2 linked regions of the Collimonas fungivorans genome follow. The protein of the gene in region 2 binds, or shares a complex with, the protein of the main gene of each other region. Links are inferred from orthologs where the notes say so. Each region holds a gene or a part of one and is shown on either strand. Other genes may lie near its edges.

Region 1 (10,828 bases), 170 kb from region 2 along the record:
GTCGCCGCCATTTTCGCCGTCTGCCAAAGCTGCGTAGCCAGACCACGGCGCTGAAAATCCCGGGCGACAAACAGATGGCAAAGGTGGCTGCGATCGCGCAGTGTGATAAAACCGGCGAGTAGGCCGTTTTCAAAAGCGAGGTGGTATTGATAACGCGGATCGGGGATATATCCTCTTACCGCGGTTACCGAGACGGATTCAAAAAAACGCTCAGCGCCTTTGCCGTCGGGCGTGGCCAGGAATTCATGCGTAAAGCCGTGGATCAGGGCGGCGATGGCGTCGGCGTCTTCGATACGGGCAGCGCGGAATTCCATGTGCGCCCCCTAGATTAGGCCGTCGAACAGGATCACCTCGACCGCATCGCTGGCGGCGACGTCGCCCTGTTCATGTCCCAGCACGATCATGCAGTTGGCTTCCGCCATCGAGCGCAAGATGCCGGAGCCCTGGGCCGCGGTGGGGCGCACGCTCCACTGGCCGTTGTCCATGCTGAGGATGCCGCGCTGGTATTCGGTACGTCCCGGGCGCTTGCGGATGGCGACGGCTGCGGTGGCGCGCATCAGCGGCAACGGAGCGACCTGCGCGCCCATCATCTGCAACAGGGCCTCGCGCGCAAAAAAATAAAACGACACCATGACCGCCACCGGATTGCCGGGCAGGCCAAAGAACAGGGCTTGCTTGCCGCCTGAAGTAATGCTGCCGAACGCCAGCGGACGGCCCGGGCGCATGCCGATTTTCCAGAAAGCGACGTCGCCCAGCTGCGCCATCATCTGCTTGGTGTGGTCGGCGTCGCCGACCGAGACGCCGCCGGAAGTGATGATGGCGTCGGCGTTCTCGCAAGCGCTGCGGAAAGCGCTCTCCAGCGCCGGCGGATCGTCGCCGACCACGCCCATGTCGATAATGTCGCAGCCCAGCCGCCGCAGCATGCCGTACAAGGTATAGCGATTGGAATCGTAGACGCAGCCGGGATCCAGCACCTCGCCGACCGAACGCAGTTCGTCGCCGGTCGAGAAAAACGCCACGCGCAGGCGCCGCCTTACCGGGATTTCGGCGATGCCGAGCGAGGCCAGCAAGCCGAGGTCGGCCGGACGCAAGATGCGGCCCCGGGCGATCGCGGCGCTGCCGGCTTTCAGGTCCTCGCCGGCCAGGCGTCGATTCGCGCCGGGTTTGACGGCATCGGCCGGGATAGTGACGAAACCGGTCGCACTGCCGGGGCTGACAAATTCTTGCGGGATCACGGTGTCGAGCCCCTCCGGCATCAGGGCGCCGGTCATGATCCGCACCGCCTGGCCGCCGGCAACCGCTCCCAGGTAGGCGCGGCCGGCGTGGGCGGTGCCGGCCACCGCCAGCACGGTATCGCTGTCATGGCGCAGGTCGGCCGAGTTGAAGGCGTAGCCGTCCATGGCCGAGTTGTCGTGCGCCGGGACGTCGATCGGCGAGATGATGTCGCTGGCCAGCACGCGGTCGAGGGCGCTGCGCAGCGCCACTTTTTCAATCGCGCTGACCGCTGTGATGCAGTCGCGGATGATGGCCTGCGCTTGCTTGACCGGCATGGCGTGCGGATCGTAGTCCGACATGCAACTGGTCAGCTCGGACAAGGATGGCTTGGCGGGACGGATATTCAGGTTGGTCATTGCGTTTGCATTATCGCTGTAGTAACTGTTCTCGGGTATTGATGTTACGGAAGGCGTCGGCATCGGTAAACAGCGTTTCGCAATAGTTGAGGCGGCGGTACCAGGTTTCCATCTTACGCCCGCCGCCCTGCAGGTAGTCATTGAGGTCGGTCAATAAAGCGGTTTTCAGCAGCATGAATACCGGCTGCGGCCAGATATCCTGGTCGCTGCCTTCGCGGATGCTGGCAACCGCGAGGTCGGCGCCGGCGCTGGCCAGTGCTTGCGCCAGGCGCCGCACCAGGTCATGCGGCAGGTAGGGCGAGTCGCAGGGTGCGGTCGCCAGGTAGGGCGTGCCGCAGTGGCGCAGGCCGGCTTGCAGGCCTGCCAGCGGGCCTGCGAAGTCAGGCTGCTCATCGGGCCAGACCGGTGCGCCGAACGCCGCGTAGCTATCCTGGTTGCGGTTGGCGTTGATGATCAGGCTGTTCACCTGTGGCGCCAGGCGCGCGATGACATGCGCCGCCATCGGCTGGCCGTCGAGCAGGGCCAGGCCCTTGTCGATCCCGCCCATGCGGGTGCCGCGGCCGCCGGCCAGTATCAGGCCGGTGATATCCAGCGCAGAGGGGGGCGGATAGGTTTCCATGGCAGGGCCCGGTCAGCCGCCTATGTACGACATTTCGACTTTCTTGCGGGGTGAGGACGAGGCCAGGCCTTCGGTGTGCTGCGTGCGCAGCTCGGAATAACGGTCGTCGCGGGCGCGCCACAGCTGGCCGATCACGCTGGAGATTTCGCGGTCGCTGCATTCGTTGCGCAGCAAGGCGCGCAGGTCGTGGCCGGCGCTGGCGAACAAACAGGTGTACAGCTTGCCTTCGGTCGACAGACGGGCGCGCGAACAGTCGTGGCAAAACGCCTGGGTGACGCTGGAAATCAGGCCGATTTCGCCGACGCCGTCGTCGTAGCGCCAGCGCTGTGCGGTTTCGCCGACATAGTTGGCTGCCAGCGGCCGCATCGGCATTTCGTTCTGGATTATCTGCGCGACTTCGGCGGAGGGTACTACTTCATCCATCTTCCAGCCGTTGGAGGCGCCCACATCCATATATTCGATGAAGCGCAGGATGTATGGCGTGTTCTTGAAATAGCGCGCCATCGGCAGGATTTCCTGTTCGTTGACGCCGCGTTTGACCACCATGTTGACCTTGATCGGCCCGAGCCCGGCCTGATGCGCCACATCCAGCCCGTGCAAGACGTCGGCCACCGGGAAGTCGGCGTCGTTCATGCGCTGGAAGATGTTTTCATCGAGTGCGTCGAGCGAGACGGTGACGCGGTTCAGGCCGGCGTCTTTCAGCGCCTGGGCTTTTTTCGCCAGCAATGAACCGTTGGTGGTCAGGGTCAGGTCGAGCGGCTTGCCGTCCGGCGTCTGCAGGGCGCTCAGCATGCCGATCAGCTTTTCGATGTGTTTGCGTAGCAGGGGTTCGCCGCCGGTCAGGCGGATCTTGTGCACGCCGTGGGCGACAAACAGGCTCGCCAGGCGGGTGATTTCTTCAAACGACAGCAGGGCGGTGTGCGGCAGGAACGCATAGTCCTTGTCGAATACCGCACGCGGCATGCAATACACGCAGCGGAAATTGCAGCGGTCGGTGACAGAGATGCGCAAGTCGTGCAGCGGCCGCCCCAGCTCGTCCGCTATCAGGCCGGTCGGCGTTTCGAGGATAGAGGGCAATGCCGGTGGCAAGGGCAGCGGCAAGAAACTGCGGCTGTCGATCAGCGGGATGACTTTTCTAGTCATGGTGTGTATCTGGAAAAATGTGCAATGTCTTGCATCTAAATATAAGGTAGCAACTTCTACAAGATACCATGGGCGTCGTTTTTTAGCTTTAGCACCCTTTGAAAAGCGGCAGTTCTCGCAATTTCAAACATATCGCCTGCGCCAGACGTGACAAAGGGAGTCTGGGACTCCCTTTGTTGTACTACTGTCTACTGCTACGCCACCGGGTGGCGCATCGGCTTACTGCGGGCGCTGGGTTTCGACCTGCACCAGCGGTTCGCTGGATTGCGCCGGCAAAGGCTTGCGCTCGCGCGGCACACGTGGCGCTGCAACGATGTTGGCCGTTGCTTCCTGCGCAGCGCGCAGTTTGCTCGGATCGGTCGCTGCCAGGGTCAGGCCGGCTGCGGCCAGCACGCTTTGCAGGTCTTCCACCTTAGGCGATCCGCTTGAAACGGCTGTCTTGATGACGGCCGGCGCTTCTGCTGCCGGCACTGCTGTTTCAGCAACTGCAGGAGCAGCAATTACCGGAGCAACTGCAGGCGCTGCCGGAGCCAGCGGCGCAGGGGTTTCTTCGATCGGCGCTTCTATTGCTGGCTGGCTGGCAACCACTGGAGCTGCTTCAGCAGGCACAGCTAGCTGTTCCGGCACGATTGCTGCCGGAGCGGCGACCGGTTCAGCTACGGCCGGGCTAGGTTCGGCTACAACCGGTGCTGCAACCACCGGCTCTTGCGCAGGAGCTGCTACCGGAGTCGTTTCAGCGACGACCGGGACGGTTTCCTCTTGCAGAGCAATTTGCTGTGGCACCAGCGGCGCTGCGATTGCATTCGACAGCGCGCTCGGCGTTGCTGTCGCTTCAACTGCCGGGGCAGCGGCTTCCTGCGCCATCGGCACTGCCGAGGCCATCATCGGCACGCTGTTGCTGGCCGGGCTGCTTGCTTCGGCTGGCGTTGCTGGGTTCGCTGCCTCGGGAGCAACTGCATCGCTGTCGGTTTCGGCCAGGTCTGCTGCTGCAGCGGCTTCGCCTGTTTCGATGTCGTCGCTACCGCCTTCGGTGCTGCCTTCGGCGCCGTCGCGGTCGCGGCGGTTACGGTTGCGGCCACCGCGGCGGCGGCGGCGGCGTGGTTCTTCGTCTTCACCGGCTTTGGTTTCAACCCGTCCGCTTTCGGTTTGCACCGCTTCCGTAGCATCAGCGGTTTCGGTGATGCTGCTGACGGCAACGCCGGCAGCGGCTACTACGCCACCCTTGAGCAAAGTCTCGTCGACCTTGATTTCGCTCAGGTTTTCCTTGCGCTCTTCGCGTGGCGGACGCGGTGGGCGTTCGGTCCGTTCACGCCGGCCTTCATTGCGTGTTTCGGCCTTGCCGTCGCTGCTTTCGCGCTGCTCTTTAGGCTCGCGCGGAGGACGTGGCGGACGGGCTTGCTGGGTTTTGGCTTCGACTGCTTCAACCAGCGGTTTCTTGGCGCTGTCGTCGCGTGTTTCTTGCGCGCTGCCATCGCGGTTGCGGCCACCGCGGTTACGGCCGCGCTGGCCACGGTTGTTGCGATCGCCACGGTCGCCGCGTTGCTGCGAGCCCTTGGTTTCCGCAGTAGCGGCAGGGGCCGCTACCGGTGCTGCCGGCTTGCTGAAGAAGAAGCCGAAGATCTTGCCGAGGAAACCTGTTTCTGCCGGGGCAGCGGCAACCGCTGTCGGACGCGCAGGGGCTTCTGCTGGCTTGCGCTCGACGATAGGGGCCGGCTGGTCTGGGGTGATGCCCTTGACCACGGCTTCCTGGCGCGGCTTGCCTTCTTCTTTCTGGGTCTTGTTGTAGCCGATGTCGGTATCGGCTTGCTCTGCCATGGCATAGCTGGCCTGGGTTTCTTCCAGGCGCGGATCGTCGTGCTTCAGGCGTTCCAGCTTGTAGTGCGGGGTTTCCAGGTGCTTGTTCGGGATCAGGATGATGCCGACGCGGTGACGCGTTTCGATCTTCAGGATCTCGCCGCGCTTTTCGTTGAGCAGGAAAGCTGCGACGTCGACCGGCGCCTGGACGTGGATCGCCGCCGAGTTTTCTTTCATCGCTTCTTCCTGGATGATGCGCAGGACTTGCAGGGCGGACGATTCGGTATCGCGGATATGGCCGGTGCCGTTGCAACGCGGGCAAGTCACGTGGCTGCCTTCCGACAGCGACGGACGCAAGCGCTGGCGCGACAGTTCCATCAGGCCGAAGCGCGAGATCTTGCCCATCTGGACGCGGGCGCGGTCATAGCGCAGGGCGTCTTTCAGGCGGGTTTCGACTTCGCGCTGGTTTTTCGAATTCTCCATGTCGATGAAGTCGATCACGATCAGGCCGCCGAGATCGCGCAAACGCAATTGGCGTGCAACTTCTTCCGCTGCTTCGCAATTGGTGTTGAAGGCGGTGGTCTCGATGTCGCCGCCGCGGGTTGCGCGGGCGGAGTTGACGTCGACGGAAACCAGGGCTTCGGTATGGTCGATCACGATGGCGCCGCCGGATGGCAGCGGCACGGTGCGCGAATACGCGGTTTCGATCTGGTGTTCGATCTGGAAGCGGGAGAACAGCGGCACGTCGTCGCGGTAGCGCTTAACGCGGTGCACCATGTCAGGCATGACGTGGGCCATGAACTGCTGGGCCTGGTCGTGGATTTCGTCGGTGTCGATCAGGATTTCGCCGATATCCGGCTGGAAATAATCGCGGATCGCACGGATCACCAGCGACGATTCCTGGTAAATCAGGAACGCGCCCTTGCCTTGGGTGCCGGCGCCTTCGATGGCGCGCCAGAGTTGCATCAGGTAGTTCAAGTCCCATTGCAATTCATCAACATTGCGGCCGATGCCTGCAGTGCGGGCGATCACCGACATGCCGCTAGGCAGATCCAGCTGATCCATGGTTTCGCGCAGTTCCTGGCGATCTTCGCCTTCGACCCGGCGCGAAACACCGCCGCCGCGCGGGTTGTTAGGCATCAGGACCAGGTAACGGCCAGCCAGCGAGACGAAGGAGGTCAGGGCCGCGCCTTTATTGCCGCGCTCTTCCTTTTCGACCTGGACCATGATTTCCTGGCCTTCGCGCAGGGCATCCTTGATCGATGCGGTACGGACGTCTACACCTTCTTTAAAGTAAGTGCGGGCAACTTCCTTGAACGGCAAAAAGCCATGACGCTCTTCACCGTAGTTGACGAAACAGGCTTCCAGCGACGGCTCGATACGGGTAATCACACCTTTGTAGATATTGGACTTGCGTTGTTCGCGTCCGGTGGTTTCGATATCGATGTCGATGAGCTTTTGCCCGTCAACAATAGCCACGCGCAGTTCTTCTTGCTGCGTGGCATTAAACAACATGCGTTTCATTTTTCGCTCCGTGACCCTTGGGTCAATGCAATGGCGCTTAAAGATTGCTGTTCTTCAGCATTTCTGTCAGCGACAAAAAGTACAAGGATGTACGCGAGAACGGAGTGTCAGGGGGGAGAGAATTGCCTTGGTGTGTATGCGCTATATGAGCGCAGTGCACAGGCGCGGATATAGTGCTGCCGTTTTACTGAAAACTATCAGCGCGCGCCGGCAGAGCATCCTGCGGTTCGCGGAACGCGAGCACGACGCTTGGCGGTGAGCAGCTTGATAGAGCCAAATAAAGCATTGGTTTCAGTAAGTATGCGGCAAATTTAAAAACACTACATCAACCGGCGAGCTCGTCGCGATCGTTCAGATCGCATCGGGCTCGCCGGACTTTATCCTAATCATCCAGACATTCTTGTTCAGCATCCGTGCGCGTTATCCGATGACAACAACGGTGCGACCTTGACTCGCGCAGGGGTGATGCGTACACATTTCCCATCAAATTTGCAAATTGGCGAGGCTGATGGGGACGCCCCTGTGTAGAATGGTCTTTTTATTCTTACACCAGCAACTGTTTTCTAACAATTGCAGAACAATTATATATTCAAAATGAAGGACTTAGCGAGATTTTCTGGAGGACGAGTCAAGACTCGCCCCGAGCCGCGGACACAAGCCGCGGGCAAGCATAAGGCCGAACCCAAGGTAGCCGTGGAGCAAGGTATACAGTTAACAGCAATTGCGCCGCCCCTTGCCGTCCAAATGCTGACTATTGCGGAAGACGACGCAGGTCAGCGTATCGACAATTTTTTATTGCGTATTTGCAAAGGAGTGCCCAAGAGCCATATTTATCGCGTATTGCGCTCCGGCGAGGTCAGGGTTAACAAAGGCCGCATCGACCAGACCTATCGCCTGGTCGAGGGCGACGTAATCCGGGTGCCGCCGATTCGAATTGCTGAAAAGCAAATACAAGCGGTAGCGCCAGGAGCGGAATTCAAGATATTGCTGGAAGATAATCATTTGCTGGTAATCGACAAGCCGGCCGGGGTTGCCGTGCACGGCGGCTCCGGCGTCAGTTATGGTGTCATCGAGCAACTTCGCGCCGCCCGTCCGCAAGCCAAGTTCCTGGAACTGGTGCACCGGCTGGACCGCGATACCTCCGGCATCTTGCTGCTGGCAAAAAAACGTTCTGCCCTGACCAACCTGCACGAGCAGATGCGCGACGGCGATACCGACAAGCGTTACCTGGTGCTGGTGCACGGCGACTGGCAAAACGAGCGCCAGCACGTCAAGCTGCCGTTGCACAAGTATACGGCGGCCGATGGCGAGCGCCGGGTGCGGGTGCAGGCCGACGGCCAGGCATCTCACACGATTTTCAACCTGATCCGGCGTTACGGCGACTATGCTTTGCTGGAAGCCGAGCTGAAGACCGGCCGCACCCACCAGATCCGGGTCCATCTGTCGTCCAGCGGCTTCGCCATTGCCGGCGACGACAAATACGGCGACTTTGCCCTGAACCGGACTTTGCAGAAGGCTGACGGACAGCGTATCGCGCTGAAACGGATGTTCCTGCATGCTTACCAGATTACCTTCGCCCATCCGGAGACGGGCAAGCCGGTGACCCTCAAGGCGCCGCTGCCGCCGGAATGCGAGAAATTCCTGAAAAGCCTGCCGAAAGATATCTCTGCGGCAATTTCGGAAGCTGAGGGCGATCAGAATATCAGTTAGTATTTGCCTATCGGATTGCCGATTTTTTCAATCGGCAGGCCAAACCCAATTACAGGAGCTGGCAAGGTATTGTCAGGCAATATGGCAAGAAAGAATTTTGATTTAATCGTATTTGATTGGGATGGCACCTTGATGGACAGCACCGCCATCATCGTGAAATGCATCCAGGCTGCAGCCAGGGACCTGGGGCTGGCGGTTCCGGATAACAAGGCCGCCTCGCACGTGATCGGGCTGGGCCTGGCGGAAGCCATGCAGGTTGCGATGCCGGGCCTGGAGCCCAGCCAGTATCCGCGCGTAGTGGAACGTTACCGTTATCACTACCTGGCGCAAGACCAGGACCTGACCTTGTTCGACGGCGTGCGTGAAATGCTGGCGGACTTGTCGCAGCAGGGTTATTTCCTGGCGATCGCCACCGGCAAGAGCCGGGTCGGGCTGAATCGCGCCTTGCACGAGACCAAGCTGCTGTCGGCATTCGACGCTACCCGCTGCGCCGACGAGACTTTCTCCAAGCCGCATCCGGCCATGCTGCAGGAACTGACGCGAGAGCTGGGCCAGGACTTGAAGCGCACAGTGATGATCGGCGACACCACCCATGACCTGCAGATGGCCATCAATGCCGGCGCCGCCGGGATCGCGGTCCAGTATGGCGCGCACCCGGCGCATGAACTGAATGCGCTGAAACCCTTGTTCAACGCCACCTCGACCGTGCAGTTGCACGCCTGGCTTGACGAAAACGCCTGACCCTGGAGCCATTGAGCGACGCGCCGTGAACGATATCCGTCTCCCCCTTTGTGCTTCTTCTGCGCTGGCAGAGCGCGGCAAGGGCGTGCGCTTTGCGGTTACCGCCTGGGGCGAGGAAGCGGTTGCATTCGCCGTGCGCCACCACAATATCGTCCACGCTTACCTGAACCGGTGCGCGCATATTTCGCTGGAGCTGGACTGGAACGAGGGTGAGTTTTTCGAGTCCAGCGGTTTGTACCTGATGTGCGCTACCCATGGCGCCGTGTATGAGCCGGAAACCGGCCATTGCGCCGGCGGCCCGTGCCGCGGCGGACGTTTGCACAAGATTCTGGTTGAAGAAAGCAATGATCAGGTGTTCTGGATCCCTGATGAATATGTGCGGCCTGTGATTGCCTGACAGGCTGGCGTATTCAATAACGATTTCGGATAAACGAAGTGAGTGATGAACGCCATGAGCAATAACGATTTTGAGAATGCGACCATGCCCGCCAAAAAAGAAGGCTGGGAGCGCGAACTGCTGGAGAAGCTGGCGTTCGCGTCGTTGCGCGAGCAGCGCGCGCGCCGCCGCTGGGGGATTTTTTTCAAGCTGGCCGTGATCAGCCTGATTGTCTTCGGGGTGTGGCTCGGCATGAATTACGAAGGCTCGGATACGCAGACAGTCGGCGCGCATACGGCGCTGGTCAAGATCAACGGCGCGATCGAATCGGAAGGCAACGGTTCGGCCGGCGTGGTGGTGCCGGCGCTTGACAACGCATTCGCCGCGGACGATTCGGTCGGCGTGATATTGCGCATCAACAGCCCTGGCGGCAGCCCGGTGCAGGCCGGCATCATCAACGATGAAATCGCGCGCCTGCGCAAGGAATATCCGAACAAGCCGCTGTATGTGGTGGTCGACGAAATGTGCGCCTCGGGCGGTTATTACATTGCCGCCGCGGCCGACAAGATTTATGTCAACAAGGCCAGCATCGTCGGTTCCATCGGCGTGCTGATGGATGGCTTCGGTTTCACCGGCCTGATGGATAAGGTCGGCGTCGAGCGGCGCCTGCTGACTGCCGGCGAGAACAAAGGCTTCCTCGATCCGTTCAGCCCGATGAGCGCGACCCAGAAAGGTTATGCGCAAACCATGCTGGCGGAAATCCACCAGCAGTTCATCGACGTAGTGCGCAAGGGCCGCGGCACGCGCCTGAAAGAAACGCCGGAAACTTTCTCGGGCCTGTTCTGGAGCGGCTCCAAGGCAGTCGAGATGGGCCTGGCCGACGGTTACGGCACGGTAGACAGTGTGGCGCGCGATGTCTTGAAGCAGGAAGATATTGTCGATTACACCAAGAGCGAAGGTTTGCCTGAACGCGTGCTGAAAAAATTCGGCGTGGCGATGGGCGCCGGTGTTGTGCAGTCGCTGATGAATAACGTGAAGCCAAGCATGCGTTAAGTTTCAAACAAGGCCGCTGCCGGGCGGGCTTTAAGGAAAATATCAAAGTGGAAACCGGCATATGGTAATACCATAATCGGCCTTGTATCTTCGCGATCCTGTCGTATATTAAAGGTACTCGAGGAACAGCGAACGGAGGGGGCGATTATCGGAATACCAAAACCCATCACCATACAGATTGAGATTGTTTCGATAGCAAAGAGTCACTCCAGCGCAATACAACCCCTTGTTTTGGAG
Region 2 (10,096 bases):
GATGCCGAGCGTGGCGCCATGCACATCCGCTCCCAGGAAGCTGTCGTAGCGCCACTGCTTCCAATGTCCCGCGCGCAACCAGTGTTCAGACTCCGTGACCCGGCGCGCAGTCGCCATCAGCAAGGCCCAGCCGAAATCGGCGGTGGTTTCATTCAGCACGTCCGGCGTATTGGTCACCATCACGCCGGCCTTGGTGGCCGCCGCGACATCGATATTGTTATAACCGACTGCCTGGTTGCAGACCGCTTTCAGGCGTGGGCAGGCTTGCAGCAATTCGGCAGAGATACGTTCGCTGGCGGTAGCGATCACGCCATCCTTGTCGCTCAGCTTTTGCGCCAGCTCGGCCGCGCTGAAGATGCGGTCGTCCTGGTTGCTTTCGACTTCGAAATGCTGCTGCAAACCGGCGATCACTTCCGGAAACACCGCGCGCGCCATCAATATCTTTGGTTTCATGGTTCTGCCACTAACGGAAAAAATCAACGGAAAAAAATAAAAGTCATCACGACAAACAATGGCAACAGTACCACGCATGCCCAGCCCATGTAGCCGAAGAAGGACGGCATGCGGATGCCGCGTTCTTCGGCGATGGCTTTCACCATCAGGTTGGGCGCATTGCCGATGTAGCTGTTGGCGCCCATGAACACGGCGCCGCAGGAAATCGCCGCCAGCGTCGCCGCCAGCCGCGTCATCAGTTCGCCGGCGTCGCCGGACGCCGTATTGAAGAACACCAGGTAGGTCGGCGCATTGTCAAGGAACGACGACAGGATGCCGGTGGCCCAGAAATACATGATGTTATTGGGCTGGCCGTCGGCGCCGGTGACAGCGCTGACCACCAGGCCGAAAGCGCCCTGCTCGCCGGCGCGCAGCATGGCGATCACCGGTGCGATGGTGACGAAGATCCCGGCAAACAGCTTGGCCACTTCGAGGATGGGTCCCCAGCTGAAGTCGTTGCCTTCGCGGGCGATCTTGGGCGTGAGCCAGAGCGAAACCAGGATCACCACCACCAGCAGGCCGTCGCGCAGCAGGTTCTGCAATTCCACCGTGGTGCCATAGATGTTGTAGCTGACGCCCGGTTTCCAGAAACCGCTCATCAGCACCAGCAGCACCACGACGGCCAGCAGGACGAAATTGAATTTCCCTTCGAAACGCAGCCTGGCGTCGTCCGGCGTCGGATCGAGCGACGGCGCAAATTCTTCCTCGCGCTTGTGGAAATAAAAGCGGTCCAGCAAATAAAAGATCGCCAGCAGGGAAACCCACATGAACAGGGTTTCGCCAAAAATGTTCTTGAGGGTCCAGGAGAAATCCACGCCCTTCAGGAAGCCCAGGAACAGGGGCGGATCGCCGAGCGGGGTCAAGGCGCCGCCGGCATTGGCCACCAGGAAAATGAAGAAGACCACGATATGCACGACATGCTTGCGATTGTCGTTGGCGCGGATCAGCGGCCGGATCAGCAGCATCGAGGCGCCGGTGGTGCCCATCAGGCTGGCCAGCAGGGTCCCGATCGCCAGCAAGCCGGTATTCAGGGCCGGCGTGCCGTGCAGGTTGCCGCGCAGGCAGATGCCGCCGGCCACCACGAACAAGGCGGTCAGCAGGATGATGAAAGGAAAATACTCGGCCAGGAAGGCGTGCACCACGCCGGCGGCGGCAGTCGCTGCGCCAAACCCGAGCGCACAGGGAATCAGGAAAGCCAGCGACCACGCTACCGCAATCTTGCCGAAATGATGGTGCCAGAAAGCCGGCGCCAGCAACGGGCCGAGCGCAATCGACAGCAGCAGGCCCATGAACGGCACGCCCACCAGACCGACAGCTGGGCTCCGTCCAGTTCTGCCGCTTGCGCAGCCAAGGGCAGGAAGGCAATCAGGACAGCGAGTATTTTCTTATGCAATGTAGTCTTCCATAAAGGTGATCGATCGAAACCGGACTATTTTAGCCCGAAATTGATATCAAACAAATAACGAAGGTACTAAGTTGCCGCGGCAACCGGCTCTGCAATCTCGAAAACCTGGCGCAGGTAATTCAGATAGGCCTGGTCGTCGCACATGTTCTTGGACGGCGTATCCGACAGCTTGGCCACCGGCTGGCCGTTACAGCGCACCATCTTCATGACGATCTGCAAGGGCGTGTAGCCGAGGTCGTTGGTCAGGTTGGTGCCGACGCCGAACGCCACCCGGGTCCGGTCCTTGAAACGCAGGTAGAGCTCGTTGACCTTGCCGAAATCGAGGCTGTCGGAAAACACCAGCGTCTTGGTCGAGGGATCGACGCGGTTGTCCTGGTAATGCTTGATCAGGCGCTCGCCCCATTCGAACGGATCGCCGGAATCGTGGCGGGCGCCGTCGAACAGCTTGCAGAAGTACAGGTCGAAGTCGCGCAGGAAAGCCGCCATGCCGTAGACGTCGGACAAGGCGATCCCGAGGTCGCCGCGATATTCCTTGGCCCACATTTCAAAGCCGTAAATCTGCGAATCGCGCAGCCGCGGACCGAGCGACTGGCAGGCTTGCAGGTATTCGTGCGCCATCGTGCCCAGCGGCGTCATGCCGTATTTCATGGCGAAATGAACGTTGGAAGTGCCGACCAGGTGCTGCGCAAAATCGCGCTGCAGGGTCTGCACCACTTCTTCGTGCCAGCTGCGGGAAAAGCGCCGACGCGTGCCGTAGTCGGCCACCTTGCAGCCGGCCATGGCGGGATTGTCGCGGATCAGGGCCATCTTGTCTTGCAGGCGCTTGCGCCCTTCGGCATGGTCCGGCGCGGCCTGGGTGGCGCGGAAATAGACTTCGTTGACGATCGCCAGCACCGGCACTTCAAACAGGATGGTATGCAGCCACGGTCCCTTGACCGTGATGTCGATCTCGCCGTTGTCCGCCGCCGACGGCTGCACGCTGATGTATTTCTGCTGCAGGTGGAACAGGCTGAGGAAATCGATGAAATCGCTCTTGAAGAAACGCATGCTGCCGAGGTAGGCCAGTTCCTGTTCCTGGAAACGCAGGCGGCACAGCCCGGCGATCTCGTCGCGGATTTCGTCGACGTAAGGCCGCAGGTCGATGCCCTTGTTGCGGCATTTGTAGCGATACTCCACTTCGGCTGCCGGGAAATGATGCAAGACCACCTGCATCATCGTGAATTTATACAAATCTGTATCGAGCAGCGAAGTAATGATCATGGTCTTTGATTACATGGCGGTGAGTGGCTGGCGAAACCTCGGATTTCCTGTACCGATCTTACATCTTACAACAGCGATCTCATTTGCCGCACATATCGGCATAACGCGTTTTCGGCTCGCGGCGCTGGCTGCGCGTCCCCTTGTCCGATGATGGAAAAAAGACGTCCAGCAATGATGCATTGCCCCGCTCCCTGCCGTTAGGTTCGGCATAGTTGGGCCTTGCCCCGTTGGGCTCGCGATTCGGCTGGCCGGGATAGGTCCGGGACAGGTCCGCGTACGGATAAAAATCGGGAGCGATTATCGGCTCACGCTGCGCCTGCTGTTCCAGCCTGTCGCAACGCTGCGCCCTGGTCATGGCCTGACCGCGGCTGCCGCCCTGCGGCGGCGATTCCGATTCCGGCACCGCCAGCAAGTCCCGCTGGTCTTCGCGCGACAAACCGTTAAAGCTGTTGCGGATACCGACGGCATTGAGGTGAACGGCCGGATCGACGGCGGCGGCATGCCGGTAGCCAGCGCTGGCTGCCCGGCGGCGGCCAAAAACATCAGGGCTGCTAGTGGAACAAGCGGAAAAGATAGGTTCATGGCAATACGCTATAGCGATGAAAACTTGGTGTAAAAGCTTGCGACATGCATTTTCCAGAGATGACAGCGTGACAATTTTATCCCACTCGTCACATTGCCATGGATTTTTTTATATGGCCTCAATGGCGGCCGACGCATGGTCCGGCTCGAAGAAACACCAGTGCACCTGCGGCCAGCGCTGCTGGATCCCGGCTTCGATGCGGTTGATGGCGTCGACCAGCGCCACATCCGAAGGCTGCGGCCGCATCACGGCTTGCACCGCGATCATGACCTGCTCACCCCATTGCATGGAAATCAGGTTCCTGACTGCCGCCACATCGGCGTCGGCTTCGATATGCGCCTTGATGGCGGCATGCACCTCGGGCGCCGCCGACTCGCCGGTGACCATGGCTTTCACTTCGCGGATCACCATCACCGCGACGATCATCAGCAGCAGGCCGACCGCGATCGTGCCGCAGGCGTCCCACAGCGGATTCCCGGTCACCACCGTCATCAGCACCGCAACAAACGCCAGCGCCAGTCCAGCCAGCGCAGCGATATCCTCGCCCGCCACCACCATCAGCTCCGACTGCCGGGTTTCGCGGAACCACTGCATGAATGGCTTGCCGTCTGAAATCTTGCGGATCTCGACCATCGCACCGCGCAGGGAAAACGCTTCCAGCACCACCGAAACGCCCAGCACACCAAGCGCTACCCAGGGAGTACTGATAGCCTGTGGATGCTTCAGGTGCTCGATGCCTTCCATGACCGAAAACGCGCCGCCGACAAAAAACAGCAGCAGCGCCACCATCATCGCCCAAAAATACACCACCCGCGCATAGCCCATGGGATGGGACGAGTTTGCCGGTTTCTTGGCTTCTTTCAGGCCGATCAGCAAAAACACCTGGTTGGTGCAATCGGCCAGCGAATGGATCGCTTCCGCCAGCATGGCCCCCGAACCCGTATAGATCGAAGCGGCAAACTTCGCCAGCGCGATGCCGCCATTGGCGCCCAAGGCGTAAAAAATGGCTTTGGTGGAGCTTTCGTTGGAAGATGACATAATTATTCCGTAGCAACAAAGGCGTCCACGATAGCCATTTTGCCAAGCTGACGCAAGCAATCCTGGCGCGGCCTCGAAAAGCTTGCGGCGGATGTGGTAAAACTGAGGAAATACCGGCAATTTCCGTTAATGTGAATTTCACATTTGCTTATATGGATTCTATATAACAGCTGTTTGTGGGAAAACCCGAATTACCTTAAAATACAAGGCTTTGCGACAGGGTATATATCAAGGGCAGCTTTGCTCCGAGCCGCCGGTCGCCGCCTCAAGATCCGCTTCAAGAACATTATTTACAGATAGGACTGTTGTTATGACCCACGTTGTGACCGAATCCTGCATTCGCTGCCGCTATACCGACTGCGTGGATGTATGCCCGGTTGATTGCTTCCGCCAAGGCCCGAATTTCCTGTCTATCGACCCCGACGAGTGCATCGATTGCGCGGTCTGCGTCGCCGAGTGCCCGGTCAACGCCATCTATGCCGAAGAAGACGTGCCGGCCGACCAGCTGCATTTCATCAAACTGAATGAAGACCTGTCGCGCCACTGGCCGTCGATCACCAAGACCATCGCTCCTTTGGCGGAAGCCGAGGAATGGAAAGACGTCAAGGAAAAATTGGATTTCTTGCAACGTTAAGCTGCTTTGGCGGGCGGCCGCTGCAGCCAGCCACCAATTCAAGCCAGGCCATTGCCCCCAGCCATACAGGAATTCGCGAAATTTAAATCCAATCGCCGTCGCCACCGCTGGCATGGCTTTTGGGGGACCCAACTGAAACAGGAATCAGATCGTCGTATGGATACCACCGTCAAACTTGCACCAGCACCCACTTCCGCCAACAGCGTGATCGAAACCGATGCCGTCATCGTCGGCGCCGGCCCGGTAGGCCTGTTCCAGGTCTTTGAACTCGGCCTGCTGGAAATCAAGGCCCATGTCATCGACTCGCTGCCGGTCGTCGGCGGCCAGTGCGTGGAGCTGTACCCGGACAAGCCGATCTACGACATCCCTGCCGTCCCGGTCTGCACCGGCCAGGAACTGACCGACAACCTGCTCAAGCAGATCGAACCGTTCGAACCGACCTTCCACCTGAACCAGGAAGTGACGCTGGTAGCGCGCCGCGAAGACAACCGCTTCGACCTGGAAACCTCGGCCGGCACCCGCTTCATCACCAAGACCATCTTCATCGCCGCCGGCGTCGGCTCGTTCCAGCCGCGCACCATCAAGGTCGACGGCATCGACCAGTTCGACAATACGCAGCTGTTCTACCGCGTCAAGGATCCTGTCCAGTTCCACGGCAAGAACCTGGTGATCTGCGGCGGCGGCGATTCGGCGCTGGACTGGGCGCTGGACCTGGTCGGCAAGGCCGAATCGGTAGTCTTGCTGCACCGTCGCGAAGAATTCCGCGCGGCGCCGGCTTCGGTCGCCAAGATGAAAGCCTTGTGCGAAGCCTACGAAATGCAGTTCCTGGTCGGCCAGGTCACCGGCCATGAAACCAAGGACGGCAAGCTGAGCGAGATCAAGGTCACCGGCCCGGACGGCGTCACCCGCCGCCTGCCGCTGGACACCCTGCTGGTGTTCTTCGGCCTGTCGCCGAAACTCGGCCCTATCGCCGAGTGGGGCCTGGACATCGAGCGCAAGCAGCTGAAAGTGGTCGATACCGAGAAGTTCGAAACCAACGTGCCGGGCATCTTTGCGGTGGGCGACATCAACACCTATCCGGGCAAGAAGAAACTGATCCTGTCAGGCTTCCATGAAGCCGCGCTGGCCGCATTCGGCGCTGCGCCTTACATCTTCCCGGACAAGAAGATCCACATGCAGTACACCACCACATCGCCGAAGCTGCACAAGATCCTGGGCGTGGAATCGCCAGTGTTCGACTAATCGCCTGGCGCCAGTACAAAAAAGCCGCTCGAGGAAAGTTTCCCGAACGGCTTTTTTATCGCCTGAAAATAAAAACGCCCGGGATGCTGATGCATCCCGGGCGTTTTTCACACAGCTAGCCGTGTAATTACTGCGCTGCCGCCGGAGCAGCTTCGCCGCCCTCCTGGGCTGCCTTCATCGACAGTTTCAGACGGCCGCGGTCGTCGGTTTCCAGAACCTTGACACGCACTTGCTGGCCTTCTTTCAGGTAGTCGGCGACGGCATTGACGCGCTCATTGGCGATCTGGCTGATGTGCAGCAGACCATCTTTGCCCGGCAATACCTGCACGATCGCGCCGAAGTCCAGCAGCTTCAAGACTGTGCCTTCGTAGACCTTGCCGACTTCAACCGAAGCCGTCAGTTCTTCGATGCGGCGCTTGGCTTCCTGGCCGGCAGCAGCATCCACCGAAGCGATAGTGACGACGCCTTCGTCGCTGATATCGATCTGGGTGCCGGTTTCTTCCGTCAGGGCGCGAATCACAGCGCCGCCCTTGCCGATCACGTCGCGGATTTTTTCCGGATTGATCTTGACGGTGATCAGGCGTGGTGCGAAATCGGACAGCTCGGTTTTACCGTGCGGAACCGCTTCCTGCATCTTGCCGAGGATATGGATGCGGCCTTCTTTGGCTTGCGCCAACGCGACCTGCATGATTTCCTTGGTGATGCCCTGGATCTTGATATCCATCTGCAACGCAGTGATGCCGTTGGCTGTACCGGCTACCTTGAAGTCCATGTCGCCGAGGTGATCTTCGTCACCCAGGATGTCGGTCAGGACGGCGAACTTGCTGCCATCCTTGATCAGGCCCATGGCGATACCGGCCACGTGCGCTTGCATCGGCACGCCGGCGTCCATCAGGGCCAGGCAGCCACCGCAGACCGAAGCCATCGACGACGAACCGTTCGATTCGGTGATTTCCGATACCAGGCGCACCGAGTAGCTGAAATCTTCCGGCGCCGGCAGTGCTGCTTGCAGAGCGCGCTTGGCCAGACGGCCGTGACCGATTTCGCGGCGCTTTGGCGTACCGACGCGGCCGGTTTCGCCGGTAGCGAACGGTGGCATGTTGTAATGCAGCATGAAGCGGTCCGAATACTCGCCCATCAGCGCGTCGATCTTCTGTTCGTCGCGTGCAGTGCCCAGCGTGGCGACTACCAGCGCTTGGGTTTCGCCGCGGGTGAACAGTGCCGAACCATGGGTACGCGGCAGGACGCCGGTACGGATCGAGATCGGACGCACGGTACGTGTATCGCGGCCGTCGATGCGTGGTTCGCCTTCGAGGATCTGCGAACGGACGATCTTGGCTTCCAGGTCAAACAGGATGCCGCTGACTTCCGAAGAATCAGGTGCGGTGCCGCCGATCGATGCAGCTTCGGCAGCCAGCGCCGCGTTGACTTCTGCGGTTGCGTCTTTCAGCTTGGCAGTACGGGCTTGCTTGTCTTTGGTCTGGTAGGCTTCGCGCAGCTTGGCTTCGCCGAAATGCGCAACGCGCGCGATCAGGGCGTCGTTCTTTGGCGCCGGGCTCCATTCGACTTCAGGCTTGCCGCCATCGCGCACCAGTTCATGGATAGCGTTGATGACTGCCTTCGATTGCTCGTGGCCGAAGACGACCGCGCCCAGCATGATTTCTTCCGACAATTGCTTGGCTTCCGATTCCACCATCAGCACGGCGCTTTCGGTACCGGCAACCACCAGGTCCATGGCCGACTTGGTCAGCTGGGATGTGGTCGGGTTCAACACGTACTGGCCGTCGATATAACCGACGCGCGCAGCGCCGACCGGACCGGCGAAAGGAATGCCGGCAACCGACAAGGCAGCCGAAGCGCCGATCATTGCGGCGATGTCTGGATCGATTTCAGGATTGACCGACAGCACGTGAATGATGACTTGCACTTCATTCAGGTAACCTTCCGGGAACAGCGGGCGGATCGGACGATCGATCAGGCGCGATGTCAGGGTTTCTTTTTCGGAAGGACGGCCTTCGCGCTTGAAGAAACCGCCTGGGATGCGGCCGGCTGCGTATGTCTTTTCAACGTAATCAACGGTCAATGGGAAAAAATCCTGACCTGGCTTAGCATCTTTGCGTGCCACCACGGTAGCCAGCACAACGGTATCTTCAATCGATACCATCACTGCGCCGGAGGCTTGGCGAGCGATCTCGCCGGTTTCCAGCGTGACCTGATGCTGACCATACTGGAATGTCTTAGTAACTTTATTAAACACAATATATCCTTCTCATTAGTTGGGGACAGAGTAATTCGCCTCAGGCTAACGCTTGCGACTCTTAAACTCTTTCCCGCAATTATTTATATGCCGACAGATTTTCAGGCGCTGTCGTTCACCTCACCACTGACGATTCATCGCTGGCTGCTGCCAATGAATTGCCGTCTCCATGCTTAGAACCAACTTCTTGAAACTTGTGCAGATAAGCCGCAAAAAAGCTGCTGCCAAAAGCAAAAATGCCCGCATCAGAAACTGATACAGGCATTTTTTTCAACTTATCGACGGACCAAGGACATCGTCGCGAAATATCGAAACAGGATGTCGCAGAAAATAACGTCGGCCGACGACGAGTCGCGCACTGACGATTACTTACGCAAGCCGAGTTTTTCGATCAGCGAGCGGTAACGGTTCAGATCCTTACCCTTGAGGTAGGACAGCAGGCTTTTACGACGGTTAACCATCATGATCAGGCCGCGGCGGGAATGGTGATCCTTGGCGTGGGCTTTGAAGTGACCGTTCAGGTCGTTGATACGGGCTGTCAGCAGCGCAACTTGCACTTCCGGGGAGCCGGTGTCGTTTTGACCGCGCGCATTATCAGTGATAATAGCGGCCTTGGCTGTTTTTTCGATAGTCATGCTTTACCTTTCACAAGCGGTGTACAGAGTACGTAACCCTATGCACCGTGAACAAACAATTAGAAAATCCGGTCAAACTTGACCAGACGCGCAGTATATAGCAAAAATCCTGCGGATTCAAATACTTAGGGGTTGTCGGGGTGTAAATTGGATATTTGGGCGGTTGTAGCTGGATGCGAAGCAAGGCAGACGACACGCCGCAGTGCGAGCACTGCAAGTGGCGGCTAACGTAGCAGCGCGCCAGCTACAGCCAGCACAAATGTTCAATTTACACCCTGACAGCCCCTCAGCGTCGCACCAATAACAATTTATCTTGGAGTATCGCCATGAAGCAACCCTTTCCCCTTCTCCTGGCCGGTTTGCTGCTGAGCCTCGGCGGTTGCGCCTCGCTGCTGGCGCCGCCGGTCAATCCCGGCGAACCCGAAGCGCAAGTGCTGGCGCGCCTGGGGAAACCTACCGGGACTTATCAAGACGGCAATGATGTATTATGGGAATACGCGCGCGGCCCCTACGGCCAGGCGACGTATATGGCGAAAATCGGCTCCGACCA

Evidence for each region.
Region 1: the proteins of pnp (region 2) and CFter6_RS16690 are in contact, whole or in part, in a cryo-EM structure (PDB 9QH0), measured with the Escherichia coli proteins. The link is inferred for Collimonas fungivorans from one-to-one orthologs.

Annotation. Positions count from the first base shown.
Region 1 is NZ_CP013232.1:3,871,129-3,881,956, reverse strand. The notes cover bases 3,413-7,088. They hold CFter6_RS16690 (Rne/Rng family ribonuclease), read right to left. Parts: upstream 6,712-7,088; coding sequence 3,613-6,711; downstream 3,413-3,612. Outside these bases: CFter6_RS16710 (GNAT family N-acetyltransferase), read right to left, coding at 1-314; molybdopterin molybdotransferase MoeA, read right to left, coding at 324-1,631; molybdenum cofactor guanylyltransferase MobA, read right to left, coding at 1,642-2,250; GTP 3',8-cyclase MoaA, read right to left, coding at 2,263-3,393; CFter6_RS16685 (RluA family pseudouridine synthase), read left to right, coding at 7,456-8,421; CFter6_RS16680 (HAD-IIIA family hydrolase), read left to right, coding at 8,503-9,162; CFter6_RS16675 (Rieske (2Fe-2S) protein), read left to right, coding at 9,188-9,559; CFter6_RS16670 (S49 family peptidase), read left to right, coding at 9,614-10,591. UniProt on the Escherichia coli protein: Endoribonuclease that plays a central role in RNA processing and decay. Required for the maturation of 5S and 16S rRNAs and the majority of tRNAs. Also involved in the degradation of most mRNAs.
Region 2 is NZ_CP013232.1:4,037,299-4,047,394, forward strand. Bases 6,347-9,290 are described here. They hold pnp (polyribonucleotide nucleotidyltransferase), read right to left. Parts: upstream 8,912-9,290; coding sequence 6,782-8,911; downstream 6,347-6,781. Other genes in these bases: CFter6_RS17510 (NAD(P)/FAD-dependent oxidoreductase), read left to right, coding at 6,347-6,654; CFter6_RS26060 (hypothetical protein), read right to left, coding at 9,027-9,185; rpsO (30S ribosomal protein S15), read right to left, coding at 9,277-9,290. Also shown: CFter6_RS17480 (2-hydroxyacid dehydrogenase), read right to left, coding at 1-453; pncB (nicotinate phosphoribosyltransferase), read right to left, coding at 1,964-3,157; CFter6_RS17495 (hypothetical protein), read right to left, coding at 3,237-3,593; CFter6_RS17500 (cation diffusion facilitator family transporter), read right to left, coding at 3,849-4,778; ferredoxin FdxA, read left to right, coding at 5,089-5,412; more of CFter6_RS17510, read left to right, coding at 5,569-6,346; more of rpsO, read right to left, coding at 9,291-9,546; outer membrane protein assembly factor BamE domain-containing protein, read left to right, coding at 9,873-10,096. UniProt on the Escherichia coli protein: Involved in mRNA degradation. Catalyzes the phosphorolysis of single-stranded polyribonucleotides processively in the 3'- to 5'-direction. Also involved, along with RNase II, in tRNA processing.